2 regions of the Serratia sp. TSA_7 genome follow, and region 2 is predicted to be linked to the other one. Evidence: predicted binding sites of a transcription regulator. Region 2 holds the regulator's gene; the other holds the start of a gene.

Region 1 (3,420 bases), on a different contig from region 2:
GCTATTCGCATGTCTGTGGTACTGTGCATCGGCTATGCTTTTATTCAGTTTACCGGCATGCAGCACGGTTACTGGATCCTGCTGACCAGCCTGTTTGTTTGCCAGCCCAATTACAATGCCACGCGCCGCAGGCTGGCGCTGCGTATCATAGGTACGCTTGCCGGTATTCTTATCGGCCTGCCGATCCTCTATTTTGTCCCCTCGCAGGAAGGCCAGATGGTGTTAATCGTCATTGCCGGCGTCCTGTTTTTTGCTTTTCGTACCGTGCAGTACGCGCACGCAACCATGTTTATCACCCTGCTCGTCCTGCTGTGCTTTAACCTGCTGGGTGAGGGCTTTGAAGTGGCTGCGCCACGCGTTTACGACACCCTTTTGGGATGCGCCATCGCTTGGGCAGCCGTGAGTTTTATCTGGCCAGATTGGCATTTTCGCCAATTGGCGGCCGTGGTGAGCAAAACGTTGAATGCCAACTGCCGGTATCTGGATGCGATTTTGGTGCAATACCATCAGGGTAAGGATAACGGTTTGCCGTACCGTATCGCCCGCAGGGATGCACACAATAGCGACGCAGAGTTGGCCTCGGTGATTTCAAACATGTCGGCCGATCCAAAGGCCGATAAGGTGGTTCAGGATGCCGCTTTTCGCCTGCTGTGCCTGAACCACACCTTGTTGAGTTATATCTCCGCATTGGGCGCACACCGCGAACACATGAACAATCCCGCAACGCTGGAGTTGCTGAATGATGCCGTATGCTATGTCGATGGCGCCTTGCATCAGGAAGAACAAGACGGCCGACGCATCGCGCAAGCGTTAGAAAGCCTTGCCGAGCGCATCCAACTTGCGGCTCCAGAACCAGAAAGCAAAGAGCAACTGGTATTACAGCAGATAGGGCTGGTAATTGATCTGCTGCCGGAGCTCATGACGTTAAAAGAGCAGATAGCTAAATCGGCATGATCACGCCAGATCTTTCATCAACCCCTTGATTCCAGGCGTGTGCCCATGACTAAGCAGGACCATGGTATGTTCGAACCACTCGGTTAGCTCACTGCGCAGGGCCAGTGGCAAGGCGGCATGGTGATAACCGGCAATCGCCCCGCCTAAGGAAAGCAGCACTCGCAATCCTAAATTGCGTTGCTGCTGCAACAACCGTAGATAGCTCCGTTTGGCGCCATTCAAGCGCAAGTCATAGACATTGCGAATACCGGCCCGCCACAGTAAACGCTCCATGTTGATATCGATGTTCGGTAACGTTCTCAGCCGGCCATGCGTTCCCATTTTGACCTGAAGTTCCAGGCGGGCCTCCCGGATGGCCTGCCGCGCCAATCCAACAAGCTCATCCTGCGCCTGCCACAGAGACTCATCGACCCAGTAATAACGCAGGGTGATTGGTACGCCCCGTTTGGAGTAAACCATATTGACCATTCCACGGGCGCGGAAGGCAGGCTCCAGGCTATCCGTCGCTCGAAGATACAGCTCGTCTTCCGCTATCACCCCAAACATAACGCCATCAGCCAGCAGCCCATAACCGCCAAACTGCGAGCGCGTAGTAATGCTCCCTAGTGCGTAGAAACACGCTTTGGCCTGTTTGACCCTTCCTGTAGATGTCCCTTTCATGAAGCTTCTCCTTGTGTAGGTTCTAATTGTATTATTTCTCACATCAATGAAATAAAAGTAACGTGAACAAGTAATTAGAAAAATACGCACTATCCGCAGCCCTGCCAATCATAAAAACAGGACGTCTAAAAAATAATCGCAATTATGCGAGGCACTACGAAAATTTGAGTTGATCTTATTCATGCCCAGATGTACTGTATAAACATACAGTGACACTACGGGCGGGATACTTTATGCGTACTCAATCACTCTACAAACCCCATTTCAGCCAGACCTCTTTTGCGGCGAACAATGCTGCGGAAAACTCGGATGCCGGTAAAGAAAATGGCCTTATCAGTGAACTTGTTTACAACGAGCATCAACCCGCGGTGGCGCAACTCTTGCTCCCCCTGTTGCAACAGTTAGGCAGACAGTCACGCTGGCTGTTATGGCTAACCCCACAACAAAAACTCAGTAGATTGTGGCTACAGCAGTCTGGTTTGCCAATCAATAAGGTCGTGCAACTGAGCCAAATCACTCCGCTTGCCACCGTTGAAGCGATGGAAAAGGCACTTCTGACAGGTAACTACAGTGTGGTTCTCGGGTGGTTGCCCGATCTTACGGAAGAGGATCGTCTAAAATTACGGCGTGCAGCAGAATTGGGTAACGCTTATGGGTTCATTATGCGTCCACAACGTGACACAAACCCGACTCACGGACAGTGTTCCATGCTAAAAATTCAGTCTTCTTTGTATCATTAAGTAAATTTAGGATTTTTCCCATCATTTTTATCTCTTTGGGTGGGAACCTTTGATGGATCAGGTGCAAAGCGAGTGCCACTGCGGTTCCGCACGAAAAAATGCAGGCTAAACTGCCCCATTTTTTACCGGTTAGTGTTAGTAAATATGTACGATTCTGCGTTTTTTTTTAGAGCTTTATCACATCACACTTGTAACTTTCGCGCCACGTTGTAGACTTTACATCGCCAAGGTTGCTCTATAACGCCAGAAAAACTGGCCGAGTAACAAACGAGGGCTCAAACCTTGGCGAAGGAATTTAACCAAGGGCTTAAAACAGCTTTAAAGCTCATTGCCTATTTGGATGATAACGAGGCGCAAAATGAAAAAGACAGCTATCGCATTAGCAGTGGCACTGGCTGGTTTCGCTACCGTAGCGCAAGCCGCCCCAAAAGATAATACCTGGTACACCGGTGCTAAACTGGGCTGGTCCCAGTACCATGACACTGGTTTCTACGGCAACGGTTACCAGAATGGTATCGGCAATGGTCCGACCCATAAAGATCAACTGGGTGCTGGCGCGTTCCTGGGTTACCAGGCGAACCAATACCTGGGCTTCGAGCTGGGCTATGACTGGCTTGGCCGTATGCCTTACAAAGGCAGCGTGAACAACGGTGCTTTCAAAGCACAGGGCGTTCAACTGGCAGCTAAACTGAGCTACCCAATTGCAGACGATCTGGATATCTACACTCGTCTGGGTGGTATGGTATGGCGTGCAGACTCCAAAGCTAACTACGGCAATGGCACTCGTCTGAGCGACCACGACACCGGCGTTTCTCCGCTGGCTGCAGTGGGTGTTGAATACGCACTGACCAAAAACTGGGCTACTCGCCTGGACTATCAGTTCGTTAGCAACATCGGTGATGCAGGTACTGTCGGCGCACGTCCAGACAACACCATGCTGAGCCTGGGTGTTTCTTACCGTTTCGGTCAGGATGATGTTGTTGCTCCAGTTGCTCCAGCACCAGCTCCGGCTCCAGTTGTTGAAACCAAGCGTTTCACTCTGAAGTCTGACGTGCTGTTCAACTTC
Region 2 (3,420 bases):
TGCCAGAACCAGCCCAGCGCAATGCCCCTCAGCGACAGAAACACCGCCAGCGCCAGCCATAATCCGTGGTTGCCCAATACAGGTACGGTAAACAACGTCAGGCCGAAGCCGACGGCCGCCACCGCCATGCTGTTGCGCATTTCGGCACCGCGGGTCGCGCCAATAAACATGCCGTCCAGCAGGTAACACCACACACCGACCAACGGCAGCACCACCTGCCACGGCAGATAATGGCTCGCCAGCGTACGCAACTCGGGTAAAGAGGTTAATGCCGAGATGATTTGCTGCCCGGCAACGGCATACAGCACCCCAAAAGCCAGTGCCACCAAACAAGCCTGGCGACAGGCGGCGCGCCATACCTTGCGCAGTTGGCTGTCGTCGCGAGCGCCATAGGCATGGCCGGAATGCGCCTCTACCGCGTAGGCAAAGCCGTCGAGCGCGTAGGCCGTGAAGGTCAGCAAATTCATCAGTACCGCGTTTACCGCCACCACGTCGCCGCCAAGCCGGGCACCGAAAATGGTCAGTGAGGCAAAACACGCTTGCAGCAACAGTGAACGCAACATGATGTCGCGATTCAGCGCCAGCAGGCGCCGCAGATTACCGCGCCAGGCCTGGCGCAGCATCGGCGCGGAAATGCCTCGTATGCGCATCACCCGCCAGGCAAGCCATAGCCCCAGCAGCAGGGTGGCATATTCAGAGATGACGGTCGCCGTCGCCGCCCCTTGCACGTTCCAACCCAGCCCCATCACCAACCAGATATCCAGTACGATATTCAGCAGGTTACCGATAATCAGCAAGATCACCGGTGCACGCACGTATTGCACGCCAAGCAGCCAGCCCAGGATCACCATGTTGGCCAACGCCGCCGGCGCACTTAGCCAGCGGATTTCGAGGAATAGCCGCGCTTGTTCCAGCACCGCGCCATCGCCGCCCACGATCTGCAACGCCATATCGATCAACGGGTGGCGCAGCAGCACAATCGCCACACCGGCCAACACCGCCAGCCACAACGGCTGCATAAAAGCGCGCGCCAACCCCTGAGGATCCTGTGCACCGAGCGCCTGTGCCGCCAGCCCGGTAGTGCTCATACGAAGGAACAGCAGCAACATAAACAGGAAGCTGGTAGCCATGGCACCAATAGCAACGCCACCCAGATAGGCGGGGCTATCCAGGTGGCCAATCACCGCAGTATCCACCAGCCCGAGCAGCGGAACGGTAATATTGGAAAAGATCATGGGTAACGCAAGGCGCCATAGGGCTTTATCAGTATCGCTGGTGAAGGCAGAAAGCAGGCGCATAGTGAAATGTTCCCGTGGCGGTAGGGTTTGAATGAATCAGAAATGACATCGCCCCAGAGCTGGGGCGATTTAAATCAGAGGACAACGTTCAGGCGCAGCGATTAAATCCAGTCGCCGTTGCGGATCACGCCGACCGCCAGACCTTCAATGGTGAAATTTTGCTGACGCAGGTCGACCACGATAGGCTGGAACTCGCTGTTTTCCGGCAGCAGTTCAACCACATTGCCGTGTTTTTTCAGGCGTTTGACCGTAACTTCATCTTCAATACGCGCCACAACTACCTGGCCGTTCCGCACGTCCTGGGTTTTATGCACCGCCAGCAGATCGCCGTCGAGGATGCCGATATCACGCATCGACATGCCGTTGACCCGCAGCAGGAAATCCGCGCTCGGTTTGAACAAAGAAGGATCCACCTTATAGTGCCCTTCGATATGCTGCTGCGCCAGCAGCGGTTCACCGGCGGCCACGCGGCCAATCAGCGGTAAACCTTCTTCATCTTCCATCAGCAGGCGAATGCCGCGTGAAGCGCCGGAGACGATCTCGATCACGCCCTTGCGCGCCAGCGCTTTCAGATGTTCTTCTGCAGCATTTGGCGAACGGAACCCCAGACGCATGGCGATCTCGGCGCGCGTTGGCGGCATGCCAGTTGACGAAATATGATCGCGAATCAGATCATAGACTTCTTGTTGTCTGGTAGTTAATGCTTTCATTCCGCCCCCTGTTTGTTTATACAGTCTTGCTGTGAGTATATACAGGTAAGCGCGGCTTGGGAACCGAAGAATGAATAAAAATCAGGGATTAGCGCCCCGCCGCAACGGAGCGTTCCACTCAGGCAAAGTGTTGCCAGAGTACCGAACCCCAGACAAACAGCGCCAGTATGATCGTCAGCGTTACCGCCGCCGACCCCATATCTTTCGCCCGCCCGGAAAGCTCGTGGTGTTCCGTGCCCACCCTATCGACAATGGCTTCAATCGCGCTGTTCAGCATCTCGACGATCACGACCAACAGCACCGATCCGATCAGTAAAATGCGCGCTATCGCACCCACATCCAGCCAGATCGCCAGTATGATAGCCAGCACGGTCGCCACCAGCTCCTGGCGGAATGCGGCTTCGTGCTGCCAGGCAGCAGAAAAGCCTTTATATGAGTAGCCGGCGGCTTTAATAATACGGGTCAGGCCGGTTGCTTGGTTTGCCATGTTTTTTAGTGCCTTTCACAGAGGTAAGTCATAATTATAGAGCTTGGGTCAGGAAACTCTCCCGGCTCACGGTTTTCCAACACCACAGATCTGCTACCCGGTTTCTGGTATGCTTGCGGCGCATTGCTAACAAGAGGCTTCACGTTGTTATGTCAGGTTGGCGTAAAATTTATTATAAATTATTGAATTTACCACTTAAATTGTTGGTAAGAAGTAAGGTTATCCCTTCAGATCCGGTCACGGAGTTAGGGTTGGATCCCTCACGGCCGATTTTGTATGTTTTACCTTATAATTCCAAGGCGGATTTACTGACGCTGCGCACCCAGTGCCTGGCGCAGGATTTGCCCGACCCCCTCAATCCGCTGGAGATAGACGGCACCGTACTGCCAAGCCATGTGTTTATTCACGACGGCCCGCGCGTGTTCCGCTACTACACACCGAAAGAAGAGTCGGTAAAACTGTTTCACGACTATCTGGATCTGCACCGCAGCAATCCGGATCTCGATATTCAGATGCTGCCGGTGTCGGTGATGTTTGGCCGTTCCCCAGGCCGAGAAGGCCACGGCACGCCGCATCTGCGCTTGCTGAACGGCGTCCAGAAATTCTTCGCCGTCCTGTGGCTGGGCCGCGACAGCTTCGTGCGTTTCTCCAACACCGTTTCGCTGCGCCGAATGGCGACCGAACACGGCACGGACAAAACTATCGCACAAAAACTGGCGCGCGTGGCGCGCATGCATTTCTCGCGTCAACGTCTGGCCGCCGTCGGCCCAAGCCTGCCGGCTCGTCAGGATCTGTTCAATAAGCTGCTGGCGTCCAAAGCGATCGAAAAAGCGGTCGAGGACGAAGCGCGCAGCAAGAAAATTTCCCATGAAAAGGCCCAGCAGAACGCCATTGCGCTGATGGAAGAGATCGCCGCCGACTTCTC

The links. Region 2 encodes LexA, which represses DNA repair genes until DNA is damaged. Its sites were predicted from a motif close to TNCTGTATGTACATACAGNA; they were not measured.
Region 1: sulA (SOS-induced cell division inhibitor SulA) is a predicted target of LexA. The motif match lies at 1,807-1,826, and genes of this name have one in related genera.

What each region holds. Positions count from the first base shown of each region.
Region 1 is NZ_JBQZFU010000001.1:128,335-131,754, forward strand. Features, by position in the region: gene yccS (YccS family putative transporter) at 1-954, shown strand, start outside; gene ACUTQW_RS00715 (TfoX/Sxy family DNA transformation protein) at 955-1,614, opposite strand; gene sulA (SOS-induced cell division inhibitor SulA) at 1,848-2,354, shown strand; gene ompA (porin OmpA) at 2,713-3,420, shown strand, end outside.
Region 2 is NZ_JBQZFU010000011.1:55,135-58,554, reverse strand. Features, by position in the region: gene dinF (MATE family efflux transporter DinF) at 1-1,298, opposite strand, end outside; gene lexA (transcriptional repressor LexA) at 1,400-2,008, opposite strand; gene ACUTQW_RS23085 (diacylglycerol kinase) at 2,127-2,495, opposite strand; gene plsB (glycerol-3-phosphate 1-O-acyltransferase PlsB) at 2,645-3,420, shown strand, end outside.